DNA from 3 places in the Paenibacillus sp. FSL K6-1217 genome. Region 2 is predicted to be linked to each of the others. Evidence: riboswitches for the same ligand, from Rfam matches in the RefSeq annotation. Region 2 holds a riboswitch; each other region holds the start of a gene.
What was found. Region 2 has a riboswitch for thiamine pyrophosphate ahead of MHH28_RS24780 (ABC transporter substrate-binding protein). Riboswitches for the same ligand answer to the same signal wherever they lie in the genome.

Region 1: it holds a riboswitch for thiamine pyrophosphate, as region 2 does, so the genes downstream of both, MHH28_RS04100 (ABC transporter ATP-binding protein) here and MHH28_RS24780 (ABC transporter substrate-binding protein) in region 2, are expected to answer to the same signal.
Region 3: it holds a riboswitch for thiamine pyrophosphate, as region 2 does, so the genes downstream of both, thiC (phosphomethylpyrimidine synthase ThiC) here and MHH28_RS24780 (ABC transporter substrate-binding protein) in region 2, are expected to answer to the same signal.

The regions. Positions count from the first base shown of each region.
Region 1 covers NZ_CP150271.1:981,426-985,581, forward strand. The annotation lists gene MHH28_RS04090 (ABC transporter substrate-binding protein) at 1-848, opposite strand, end outside; gene MHH28_RS04095 (ABC transporter permease) at 845-1,621, opposite strand; gene MHH28_RS04100 (ABC transporter ATP-binding protein) at 1,602-2,381, opposite strand; TPP riboswitch at 2,512-2,614, opposite strand; gene MHH28_RS04105 (TetR/AcrR family transcriptional regulator) at 2,683-3,339, opposite strand; gene MHH28_RS04110 (DHA2 family efflux MFS transporter permease subunit) at 3,521-4,156, shown strand, end outside.
Region 2 covers NZ_CP150271.1:5,602,149-5,606,304, reverse strand. The annotation lists gene MHH28_RS24785 (hypothetical protein) at 1-1,202, shown strand, start outside; TPP riboswitch at 1,275-1,385, shown strand; gene MHH28_RS24780 (ABC transporter substrate-binding protein) at 1,534-2,604, shown strand; gene MHH28_RS24775 (MTH1187 family thiamine-binding protein) at 2,628-2,921, shown strand; gene MHH28_RS24770 (ABC transporter permease) at 2,918-3,679, shown strand; gene MHH28_RS24765 (ABC transporter ATP-binding protein) at 3,761-4,156, shown strand, end outside.
Region 3 covers NZ_CP150271.1:5,295,421-5,299,576, forward strand. The annotation lists gene MHH28_RS23520 (tetratricopeptide repeat protein) at 1-809, shown strand, start outside; gene trxB (thioredoxin-disulfide reductase) at 856-1,809, shown strand; TPP riboswitch at 1,874-1,980, shown strand; gene thiC (phosphomethylpyrimidine synthase ThiC) at 2,147-3,841, shown strand; gene MHH28_RS23535 (DUF1858 domain-containing protein) at 4,012-4,156, shown strand, end outside.

The DNA.
Region 1 (4,156 bases), 2.8 Mb from region 2:
GCTACATACTTCTGGCCTTTTCGGATCGCATTCACGAATTTATGATAATAGCCCTGTGCATCCTGCAGTCCCTGCTCACTGGCCGCCAGCACCAGCTCATAATAATCTGGAACCCCGTAATCCACGGGATTGAAGGAGCGGACCGGATGGCCCTCCTGCTCCAGAATCAGCTGCTCATGGTTGATGAACCCGCCCATAATTCCATCCACCCGTCCCGTGGAGAGCGCGGGAATCAGCTCATAGCCGACATCAATCAGCTTGAGTGAGGAGGGATCACCGCCGTCATTTTCAACCATCGTATTCAGCATGGCCTCATATAACGGAACGGAGGAATATCCGGCTTGCTTGCCGGACAACTCTCCAGGGCGGGTGATGCCGCTGTCTGCGGCTACCATGAGATGATTCAGCGGGTGGCGCACCAGAGCGGCGATCGACTTGACTGGAATCTGCTCACCCCGTGCCATCAGCACCTGCGGCTGATAGCTGAGTGCGAGATCTACCTTCCCCGCCGCAACTAGCTTCAGCGCATCATTGGTATCGGCCGGCATCTGAATCTCAACCTCCAGACCCTCCTCTGCAAAATAACCTTCAGCCTGTGCCGCATATAAAAAGGAGTGGACAGCATTGGGATACCAGTCGAGCATAATCGTCAGCTTGTGGGCGGCACCCTCAGTCCCTGCCTCAGAGGTTGCGGGTGTACCCGCAAGGGAGCCGGAGGCCGCCGGACTGTTCGTATTGGCGCATGCCGCCAGGACAGGCAGCATACAGAGCAGCAGAGCGGTTAGCAGCAGCTTGGCAGGCCTTGATTTTCCATTAGGAAAATAACGCGGATAGCGGGTAGTAGTCATGAATAACGTCCTCTTTTCTTCAGAATAATCTTCTCCAGCACGGCGACCGCCAGGAACAGCAGGATACCGAGCACGGATAACAAGACAACAGCGGCGAACATCTTGGCACTCTGCAGATTCCCTGCCATTCTGCGGCTGAAATAGCCCAGCCCCTGGCTGCCCCCAAGCCATTCTCCGATGGTTGCACCGATGACACAGTACACAGCCGACAGCTTCAGTCCGGAGAAAAAAGAGGGCAGAGCCAGCGGAACGCCCACCTTCCCGAGAATCTGCCAGCGGTTCGCGCCATACGTCAGCAGCAGCTCCCGGTAGGCATCCGTGTTCTTGGACAACCCGTCATAAGCGCCGATGACCACCGGGAAGAACGCGGTCAGGAAGACAACGGCAACCTTACTCCATAAGGTATAGCCGAACCACATAATAAACAGTGGGGAGAGTGCAATTAACGGAATCGTCTGGCTGATAATCAGCAGCGGGTACAGCGCCTTGGCCAGCGGACTGAACAGGTGCATGGCTGTTCCCAGCAGGCTGCCGCAGATAACGGACAATACGAAGCCTGTGAGTACTTCAAGCAGTGTGGCGGGCAGATGTACCCCGAACATTAGATGTTGATCTTCCATCAATGCCATCCACACCGCAGACGGAGCCGGAAGGATGAAGGGAGGAACCAGGCCCAGCCGGGCTACGGTCTCCCAGACCGACAGCGTCAACACGGCGAGCAGGGCAGCCGGACCGTAATGCTGGAGCAGCCTTCTAGGAGAGCCGGTTCTCATATAACATCAACTCCAATTCCTGGCGCAGGGCAGCGAACTGCGGTTCATAGTTCAGACTCTGATGGCGCGGACGGGGGAGATTGGCAGTGAATTCCTGCATGCTGCTGCCGCCTTGGCCGCCGCTGCCAGTCATCAGGTAGATCCTGTCACTGAGCAGCAGCGCCTCCTCCAGGTCATGGGTGATGAACAGTACCGTCTTGTCGAGCTCCGTCCACAGCTCCAGCAGCCAGCGCTGAAGCGAGCGCTTGGTAATGGCATCGAGCGCCCCGAACGGCTCATCGAGCAGCAGCAGCTCATTCCCTGCCGCCACGGTGCGGAGGACCGCCACGCGCTGGCGCATCCCGCCGGACAGCTCCTGCGGATAAGCCTCTTCGGTTCCGGCAAGGCCGAAGCGGTGCAGCATAGTGCGGATCTCGTCAACGGCCGCCGCCCAGGGACGGCTGCGCTTCAGTTCCCAGGGCAATAGACAATTGCCCAATACGGTCCGCCAAGGCAGCAGGAGATCCTGCTGCGGCATATAGGCCACGGTGCCCAGCCTTTCCGCTGCTGTTGCCGATGCTGTTCCGTTCAGCGTAAGGCTGCCGCTGCCGGGCTCCAGCAGGCCGACGATGATTTTGAACAGGGTGCTTTTGCCGCACCCGCTGCCGCCCACGACAGAGACGAATTCGCCCCGGCGTACCTGCATGGACAGCCCTGAGAACACGGATGTCCGGGACGGACCGGACCCGAAGGCGTAGGATAGATTGCTAATGTTGATCATTGCTGTGTACGAAACCTCCCCCGGATGTTGATTAAACGCTGTACAAACGTCAAAAAGCCCCATTCATTCCCGGAGGAAATGAATGGGGCGGAAGGTACGCTCAGCTGCGGTGATGACGCGAGAATCACGGGTACATTCAGCTCCACTTCCCTCCGCTGGTATGATCCAGATCAGGTTCAAAGGGTCCGGAGCTTAAGCTCCGTCTCAGTCGGCCGACTCCCCTAGTGAAATAACAGGTCTATTGAATTCGTAATTGCTAATTAATATACCACAAATTTCCCTCTTGTAAAGAAGCGGAGGGTCAGCGCCTGGAGAGACCGGTCACGAACAGGGCAACAATGCCGCGGGAGATGTCCAGCTTGGAGGCGTCGTTCCGCTTCTGTTCATACAGGTACAGATCGGGGCTGAGGACAGAGATTAAGGCCGTGGCCGCGAAGCCCGGATCGATATCAATGATCTCTCCGCCCGCCGCAGCGCGCTGCAGCAGCTCCGTCATGATCACCCCCAGCCGCTGAAAAAAAGGATGCTCAAACTGCGTGAGCTGCTTCTTGCCGGTGAACTCGGCCTTGATCATATTCAGCAGCTCGGCATATTGCTCAATGAAATCGGCAATCTGCTCAATGCTGCGCTGCAGCTGCGCGAGGGCCGGGGCTTCACCGGCACCCGCAGCCACCTGCTGCTCCAGCCCGGACAGGAATTGGTCCGCACTGCCCTTCAGCAGCGCAGAACAGATCTCGCCCTTGTCCGTGAAGCGGCGGTACAGCGAGCCTTGCCCTATGCCTGCCCGCTTGGCAATGCTGTACATGCTGACCGCCTCAAGTCCGCTCTCGGTGAACAACTGGCGGGCAGCTTCAAGAATTCGCTGTACATAAGGATCGGCGGACTCGGACGGAACGGATTCTATAGCTTGCGGAGCTGCCGGGGGGAGCTGTGCAGCATCGGTTTTTGGCTTGTTCATGAGGGCCCCTTTCAGAAATAAATCAGCGGTTTACAGAAAAACAAATAAAAGAATTGACACAACGGACAATTGTCCGTAGACTATGAATTGCACTTACGGACAGTTGTCCGTTCACTCATTATATAGAACAATCTGCCCGCAGGTCAATGTAGCACGCGGACAGCTCAGGAGGAGAAGAGAGATGGATCAGACCTTGAAGCAGGAAGCGGATTTCCGGCTGTCCAGCATTCTGGTTCCGCTGCTGGCCATTATTGCCGGTGTATTTATGGTTGTGCTGGACAGTACGGCGATGAATGTGGCGTTGTCCAGACTGGTGGTGGATTTCAAGACGGACCTGCACACGCTGCAGTGGGTAGTTACCGGATATATGCTGGCTCAGGCTTCCGTTATCCCACTGTCAGGCTGGCTGTCGGACCGGTTCGGGGCCAAGACGGTCTTCCTGACGGCGGTAATTGTGTTTACGATAGGCTCGATTCTGTGCGCTACGCCAAGCAGCGCCGAATGGCTGATTGTGTTCCGGGTCATTCAGGGACTGGGCGGCGGTTGTGTGCTTCCTGTCGGAATGGCCTATGTGTACAGACTGGCTCCCAAAAGTAAGGTTGGCGTAGTCATGGGGATTATGGGCATTCCTGTTCTGTTTGCTCCGGCCATTGGTCCGGTATTGTCGGGCTGGCTGGTTGAGTACCATTCCTGGCGTTGGATCTTCCTGATCAATATCCCGATTGGCATCATCTGTGTGCTGATCGGCCTGCGTAAGCTGCCGAATGCGGCGAAGAACAGTGTGCCCGGCATGGATAAGCTCGGTATGGTCCTTGGA
Region 2 (4,156 bases):
ACAGCGATTCCTTCCGCCGCTTTTCCCGGGTAAACGATCTGCAGTGCCGGCTGGAAATGCTCTTCCAGTCTGTGAATTTCCGGATTCTGTCCACCGATGTGTTCCTCTGTCCGTTTGAGCTGGGCTTTCTGACCATAAGAGTGGCTATCGAGGAGGAGAACCTTCCCTTCAGCACCGTGCTGGAATTCGCCGACCGGTTCCGTACACTGGAGGATGTGTGTTATCAGGATAAACATGCCTTTATCCATTGCCAGGAGAAGACCTTCGGCCGGGTGGAGGATTTCGTGTTCAAGAATCTCGTCTCCGGACTGGAGCCGTTTCTCGACCCGGCCGAGATTGATGGCGCGTATTTCGAGACCCTGCCCTTTTTCGTGGATGAACGGATGCTGGTGCAGGCCTTCTATGGCTTCAACCGCGAGGAAGAGCTGGATGAGATCAGTGCCCGGCTGCGCTACCGTGCCTCCCAGCTGGATGGGCTGAGTCTGGAGGGCAGGCCTTTTACCAGCGCGAGTGACCCTGAATATATCGAGCAGTACACCCGTGAGCACTGCTATAACCGCTGGGGGCCGGATACCTATTATATGACGAACGAGCAGACCTTCTGCTGCCTGAGCCGGGCGAAGCCCGATATTGCCACGGAGCTGGTCAACCAGATGTACGGAGAGTATTACTATGGGCTGCTGCTGAGTATTTTTCATAAAATCGTCCTGCTGAAGCTCGCCAATCTGCATTCCCGGCTGCGCATCAACCACGATTACGACGAGATCGAGAATCTGATCTTTCTGATCAATAAATTCTCGGCCAAATTCTATTTCCTGGAGCTGATCTCGCAGTCGCAGGGGCGGGAGATCTTCTTCCAGCTGCGCAAGGTCTACGGCAATGACGCCCTGTTCGATGAAGTGAAGATGACGCTGAATGACCTGTTCCAGTATCAGGACAAATTCCAGGCCAAGCGCCGGGACACCCTGCTGATGGTCCTGACCGTATTTACGGTAATCAGCGGAATTTACGGGATGAATCAGGTCATTGAGGATCTGAAAGGGAACATCGACTGGAGCAAAATGCTGGAGTACTCCGTGTTCGAATATCTGGCGCTGTTCCTGACCTTCTCGGGGATCGCGGTCAGCCTCGGCTTAACGCTGCGGGAGGCGTGGAATACTATCCGCAGCCGCCGCAGGAAGCGATACTATGATAAGGATTGAACAGACAGCTCTGGACAACCGCGAAGCTGCCGTCTATAATACACCGTAAGAACATAGCAATACCCGTGAACTTTATAGAACCAGGGGTGCTGGAATTGGCCGGCTGAGATTGTATCCCACAAGATACTGACCCTTATACCTGATCTGGATAATGCCAGCGTAGGAATCTTCATTCATCGCAGTGCCCTGAGCGGCCCTGTAGCTGAATCCCCTCACGCAAGTCACTGGCGTCCCGATCTTTGGGACGCTTTTTTGATTCTAAGGATGTACAGGAATATGGTTTCTGTAAGCTCTGAAGACCAGGGGTTGCTGGAAGGAGAGAGAAAGAGAAATGGGAGTCAAAAAAACTGTAACGCTGCTGCTCAGCTCCATGCTGCTGCTCACTGTAGCAGGATGCGGCGGCGGGAACAACAGCGGCAATGCGGGGGCCAGCGCACCTGCTGCCGGGAACAGCACGGCTGCACCTGATGCAAACGCAGCCGCACCCACGGATGCACCCAAGGCGCTGACTCCGGTCAAGATTGCTCTGGACTGGACGCCGAACACGAATCATACCGGCCTGTATGCCGCCAAGGAGCTGGGCTATTACGCGGAGGAAGGTCTTGACGTTCAGATTGTTCAGCCCGGCGCTGCCGGATCGGACACGATGGTCACTTCCGGCGAAGCCCAGTTCGGCATCAGTGCCCAGGAGGCGCTCACCCTGGCCCGTCTGCAGGATGTCCCGCTGGTATCAATCGCTGCAATCATACAGCATAACACCTCCGGCTTCGCGGCTCCGAAGGAACGCAATATTAAGACGCCGAAGGATTTCGAAGGCAAGACATACGGAGGCTGGGGCTCCCCTGCGGAGCAAGCTGCCATGAAAGCTATCATGGACCCCGAAGGCGGGGATGTCTCCAAGGTGAAGCTGGTGAATATCGGCGAAGCGGACTACTTCACGGCCGTGAAGCGGGATATCGATTTCGCCTGGATCTTCTATGCCTGGACCGGGGTGGAAGCCGAGCTGCGCGGGGAGCCGCTGGATATGCTGTATCTGAAGGATTATGCGCCGCAGCTTGATTACTACACACCAGTGCTGACCACCAGCGAGAAGGAGATCGCCGAGCATCCTGAAGTAGTGAAGGCTTTCCTGAAGGCTACGTCAAAAGGTTACCAGTACGCTATCGACCACCCGGAAGAAGCAGCGACGGTCCTCTCCGATGCTGTGCCTGATCTGGACCCCAAGCTGGTGCTGGCCAGCCAGAAATGGCTCAGCCCGAAATACAAGGATGACGCCCCGCGCTGGGGCGAGCAGAAGCTTGAGATCTGGAAGAATTACGCCGACTGGATGTACGGCCTGAAGCTGTTGGATAAGCCGCTGGATGCGGAGAGTACGTTCACGAATGAATTTTTGCCGGAATAATAACTTGAGAGGAATGATTGATAATGGCTAATACACTGCTCAGCATTCAGGTAATTCCCAAGACACCGAACAACGAGGATTCTATCCCTTATGTGGACAAGGCCATTGAGGTCATTCAGAAGTCGGGCATTAAGCATCAGGTGAACCCGCTGGAGACCACGATGGAGGGCGAGCTGAACGAGCTGCTGGATATTGTGCGCGACATGCATGAGGCGCTGATCGCCTCCGGCAGCCCGAGTGTGATCTCCCAGATCAAGATCGCCCATAATCCGGGCGGCATCAGCATGAACAAGCTGACGGAGAAATACCGGCCGTGAGAAGCACCTGGAAGCTAGTGTGGCCGCCCCTTGTGGCGGTCCTCTTTTTTGTGGGAATATGGCAGCTATCGGTCATGCTGTTCGACATCCCGGCTTACCAGCTGCCCAGCCCCGCGGATATCGCGCGTGAGTCGAGGAACAACATCTCCGGGATCTGGGAGCACACCGCCGCCACGCTGCGCCTGACCCTGATCGGCTTCCCGGTCGGCACAGGCATCGGCCTGCTCACCGCCTTGCTGCTGCATCTGCTGCCCTGGGTCAAGAGAGCGCTCTATCCGCTGCTGATCCTCAGCCAGAATGTGCCCTCCATTGCGCTTGCCCCGCTGCTGATTATCTGGTTCGGCTTCGGCCTGCTGCCCAAAATCATCCTGATCACCCTCGTCTGCTTCTTCCCCGTAGCTGTTGCAGCCATGGGCGGGCTGGCCCAAAGCGACCGGGTGATGATGAATTATATGAAGATGGCCGGTGCGGACAAGTGGCAGATCTTCACCCGGCTGGAGCTTCCCGGCTCGCTGCCCTCCCTGTTCTCCGGGCTCAAAATCTCCGCCACCTATGCGGTGATGGGCGCAGTGGTGGCCGAATGGATCGGTGCCGACAAAGGGATCGGCTACTATATGCTGCTGCAGAAGGCTTCTTACCGGGCGGACCGGATGTTCGTGGCCATCGCCATTATCGTGCTGCTGAGTCTCGTATTATTCGCACTCATTGCCCTGCTGGAGAGATGGCTGGTGCGCTGGAAGCCGCGCAAGGAAGCTTAGTGTGTACGGAAGGATCATCCACAACGGAAGTAACCATAATGAACAAGAAGGAGGCTGGGCGAAGTGTCTGAGCTTACGAGGATTGAACTGGAGAAGGCGGACGGAGACGGACGCCTGCGAACTCAGAGTGTGCCGCCTGCGCTTGAAGTGAGCGGCATCAGCAAGTCGTTCAAGCACCGCCGCCGGGAGACGCAGGTGCTGGATCAGGTGTCCCTGACCGTGGAGCCGCAGGAATTCGTCTCCATTGTCGGCCCGTCCGGCTGCGGGAAAAGCACGCTGTTCCATATTATCGGCGGCCTTACGCTGCCCGATACCGGAACCGTCCGCATGAACGGCATCCCGGTGACCGGGCAGCGCGGCAAGATCAGCTATATGCCGCAGCAGCCCGCGCTGTTCCCGTGGCGCAGCACGCTCGACAACGTCCTGCTTGGCGCCGAGCTGCAAGGCGCCCCGCAGCGGGAGGCCCGCGAGGCTGCG
Region 3 (4,156 bases), 310 kb from region 2:
AGGTGCTGAAGCAGGACCCGGGCAATCTGCACGCTCTGTGCAATATGGCAATCTTCCTGCAGTATGCAGGGGACAAGGAGCAGCTTGAGACCCTGCTGGGTATGCTTGAGGCAACCGTTCCGTTCCATCAGGAGCATGTGTTCAAAATGGCTACCACCATGGGTATCCTGGGCAGGCATACCGCCGCTTACAGCCATTTCCGCCGTCTGCTGAAGGACGAGGAGGTCGCCGGAGACGCCGGGCTGTATCATTACTGTGCGGCGGCGGCAAGCAACAGCGGAAGATACGGAGACGCTCTGCGCTGCTGGAGACAGGCAGCCAAGCTGGACCCTGACTCCGCTGTCCCGGCGTTCTTCCTGTCCCTGCTCCAGCAGGTCCAGGCAGAAGGACGCCCTATGCCTGCTATCAGCTACAACTACCAGCTGCCCTTCCAGGAGCAGCTGAAGCAGTGGAAAGGGAATACAGGCAGGTTCACTGAAGAAGTGCGGAATAATCCGCTGCTGCGCGCCTCGTTCTTCTGGGCGCTGCGTTATGGCGATTCCGCCACGAAGCTTCAGGTGACCGAGGCTCTGCGCTGGATTGAGGATGAAGAGATGGCCGAGGTGCTGCGCGGAGTTCTGGAGCAGGAGCCGCTTCAGGAGGACCGCCTGCAGGAAGCCGCATTATTCAGCCTGCAGCGGCTGATCGGGGAGAACCTGAATGAAGCCGGCGGCTCGTCCGGTGAAGAGCAGGAGCCTGCGGCAGCTCCCGGCCTTAAGGGGATGCTGCCGGGAACCGGCGGCTTATCGCCGTCCACTACCCGTATTTGAAGCTTTGCTGTTGTAAGACACATCTACTTGTAAGGAGGCCAACGTAATGTACAAAACGATTGTAATCGGAACAGGCCCGGCCGGGCTGACTGCCGCGATTTATCTGGCGCGCGCGAACCTGAGCCCGCTGGTGATTGAAGGCTTACAGCCGGGGGGACAGCTGACAACGACGACAGAAGTGGAGAACTTTCCAGGCTTCCCTGAAGGGATTCTGGGTCCCGACCTGATGGATAATATGCGCAAGCAGGCGGAACGCTTCGGCGCTGAATTCAAGAATGGCTGGGTGGAGTCTGTGGACTTCTCACAGCGTCCGTTCAAGGTAACCGTGGACGGGATGGGTGTACTGGAAGCAGAGTCGGTCATTATTTCAACCGGGGCCTCTGCCAGATATCTGGGCATCCCGGGCGAGCAGGAGAATGTGGGACGCGGGGTCAGCACCTGCGCGACCTGTGACGGATTCTTTTTCCGCAATAAAAAGATTGTCGTGGTCGGCGGCGGGGACTCCGCGATGGAGGAAGCCAGCTTCCTGACCCGCTTCGCTTCGAGTGTAACGCTGGTTCACCGCCGTCCCGAGCTGCGGGCCTCGAAGATCATGCAGGACCGGGCACGTGACAACAGCAAGGTAACCTGGGCCTTGAACCGCACACCGGTGGAAGTAACGGTAGGAGAGACCGGAGTGAAGGGCCTTACGGTGCTTAATAATGAGACAGGTCTGACAGAGCTGGTAGAGGCAGATGGCGTGTTCGTAGCGATTGGACACACGCCCAACACGGCCTTCTTGGGCGGACAGATCAACACGGATGCCAATGGCTATATCGTGGTGAACCCGGGTACCACCGAGACCAATATTCCGGGTGTATTCGCTTGCGGCGATGTACAGGATAGCCGTTACCGTCAAGCGATATCGGCAGCAGGAACCGGCTGTATGGCCGCCATGGATGCCGAGAAGTTCTTGGAAGGCACGATGGTGCACGACTGGAGCGAATCCCTGGACAAGTAAGCCTTCTATGCATTACGGGTTTACAAGAATTACCCGAACCGGTAAAATGTATTTAATTAGATAAGATACCCACTAGGGGAGCCTGAATAGGCTGAGACGGGAAAATTGAATTCCCGGACCCTTGAACCTGATCTGGATCATACCAGCGTAGGAAAGTGGAGTCGGACCTTTTTTGAATACAGTCTTTTTGGCTGTTCCTTTAATCAAGCCGCTCCAGGTGGAGCGGCTTTTTGACTTGCAAGCATTCATATGCCTTGGGCATACATGAATCTTCAGCTCAGTCTGCTGCGTGAAATCTTATCTGAAAAGCTCATTAGAGCCATAGGAGGAGATTAGAATGCCAGAATTAATGAAGAACGGCGCGGTGGATCTTTCCGGATTCCCCGCAAGCCGTAAAGTGTATGTGGAGGGCTCACGCCCGGATATCCGGGTTCCGATGCGGGAGATCAGCCTCAGTAGAACCGAGGGTGTTGCCGGGGAGGAGGAGAATGATCCGCTTCGTGTCTATGACACAAGCGGCATTTATACGGATGCCGCCGAAGAGACGGACATTCGGAGAGGGCTGCCGCCACTCCGTGCATGCTGGATCGCGGAGCGTGGCGATTCAGAGGTATACACCGGAAGAGCCGTCCGGCCGGAGGATAACGGAATACGCAGAGAAGGGACTGTTGCCGAAGCTTGTCCCGAACTGCAGCGGCAGCCCCGGCGGGCCTATGCTGGCGGTATTGTGACCCAACTGCATTATGCAAGGCAGGGGATCATTACACCGGAAATGGAGTACATTGCAATCCGCGAGAATACCCGGCCGGAGTTCGTCAGGGATGAGGTGGCCGCAGGCCGCGCGATTATTCCGGCTAATATGAATCACCCGGAGAGCGAGCCGATGATTATCGGCCGTAACTTCCTGGTGAAGATCAATGCCAATATCGGAAATTCTGCGGTCTCTTCTTCCATTGAAGAGGAGGTGGAGAAGATGCGGTGGGCGACCCGCTGGGGGGCTGATACCATCATGGATCTCTCCACCGGCTCCAAGATTCATACCACCCGGGAGTGGATTATCCGCAATTCTCCTGTACCGGTCGGCACAGTGCCCTTATACCAGGCGCTGGAGAAGGTGAACGGCATCGCCGAGGATTTGACCTGGGAGCTCTACCGTGACACGCTGATTGAGCAGGCGGAGCAGGGGGTGGATTACTTCACCATTCATGCCGGGGTGCTGCGGCGCTATATTCCGCTGACTGCCGGGAGATTGACCGGCATCGTATCACGGGGCGGATCGATTATGGCCGCCTGGTGTCTGGCCCATCAGCAGGAGAACTTCCTGTACACACACTTCGAAGACATATGCGAGATTATGAAGACGTATGATGTGTCCTTCTCACTGGGGGATGGCCTGCGTCCCGGCTCTATTGCAGATGCCAATGACGAAGCCCAATTCGCTGAACTGGAGACGCTGGGGGAGCTGACGGCACGGGCCTGGAAGCACGATGTTCAGGTCATGGTCGAAGGTCCGGGGCATGTGCCGCTGCACAAGATTAAGGAGAATATGGACAAGCAGCTTGAGATTTGCCGGGAAGCTCCATTCTATACCCTCGGCCCGCTGACTACAGATATTGCACCCGGTTATGATCACATCACTTCGGCCATCGGGGCGGCGATGATCGGCGGGCTTGGGACGGCGATGCTGTGTTATGTTACACCTAAGGAGCATTTAGGCCTGCCTGACAAGAATGATGTGCGCGAAGGAGTCATTAGCTACAAAATTGCTGCGCATGCCGCAGACCTCGCCAAAGGTCATCCGGGTGCGCAGGACCGGGACAATGCGCTGTCCAAGGCGCGGTTCGAGTTCCGCTGGCGCGACCAGTTCAATCTCTCCCTGGACCCGGAAAGGGCGCTGGCGTATCATGATGAGACCCTCCCTGCGGAGGGGGCGAAGCAGGCGCATTTCTGCTCGATGTGCGGCCCTAAATTCTGCAGCATGCGGATTTCGCATGATATCCGTAATTCCCACAGATGGGACAAATCACTGTAACTAAGCTGTATGAATCCAGCAGAATCTTAATATTCTCAGGCTATCCCCCAAGCTGAAAGGCGTAGGGGGATAGTCTTTTTATACTTAGTGATTACAATCACAATTCGCCTCTGCACCCTATGCTAAGCTGTTACTTGAGAAGAATTCTCATTAGTGAGGTGTACATGAGGATGAGCAAAGTGTTGAAGCTGGATGAATCGGTCTTTGAGCTGGTAACCAGGCACCCGGAAGTGGTTGAGATCATGGTGGAGTTGGGTTTCCGCGATATTGCGAAGCCTGGAATGCTGCAGACTGCAGGACGATTCATGACCCTGT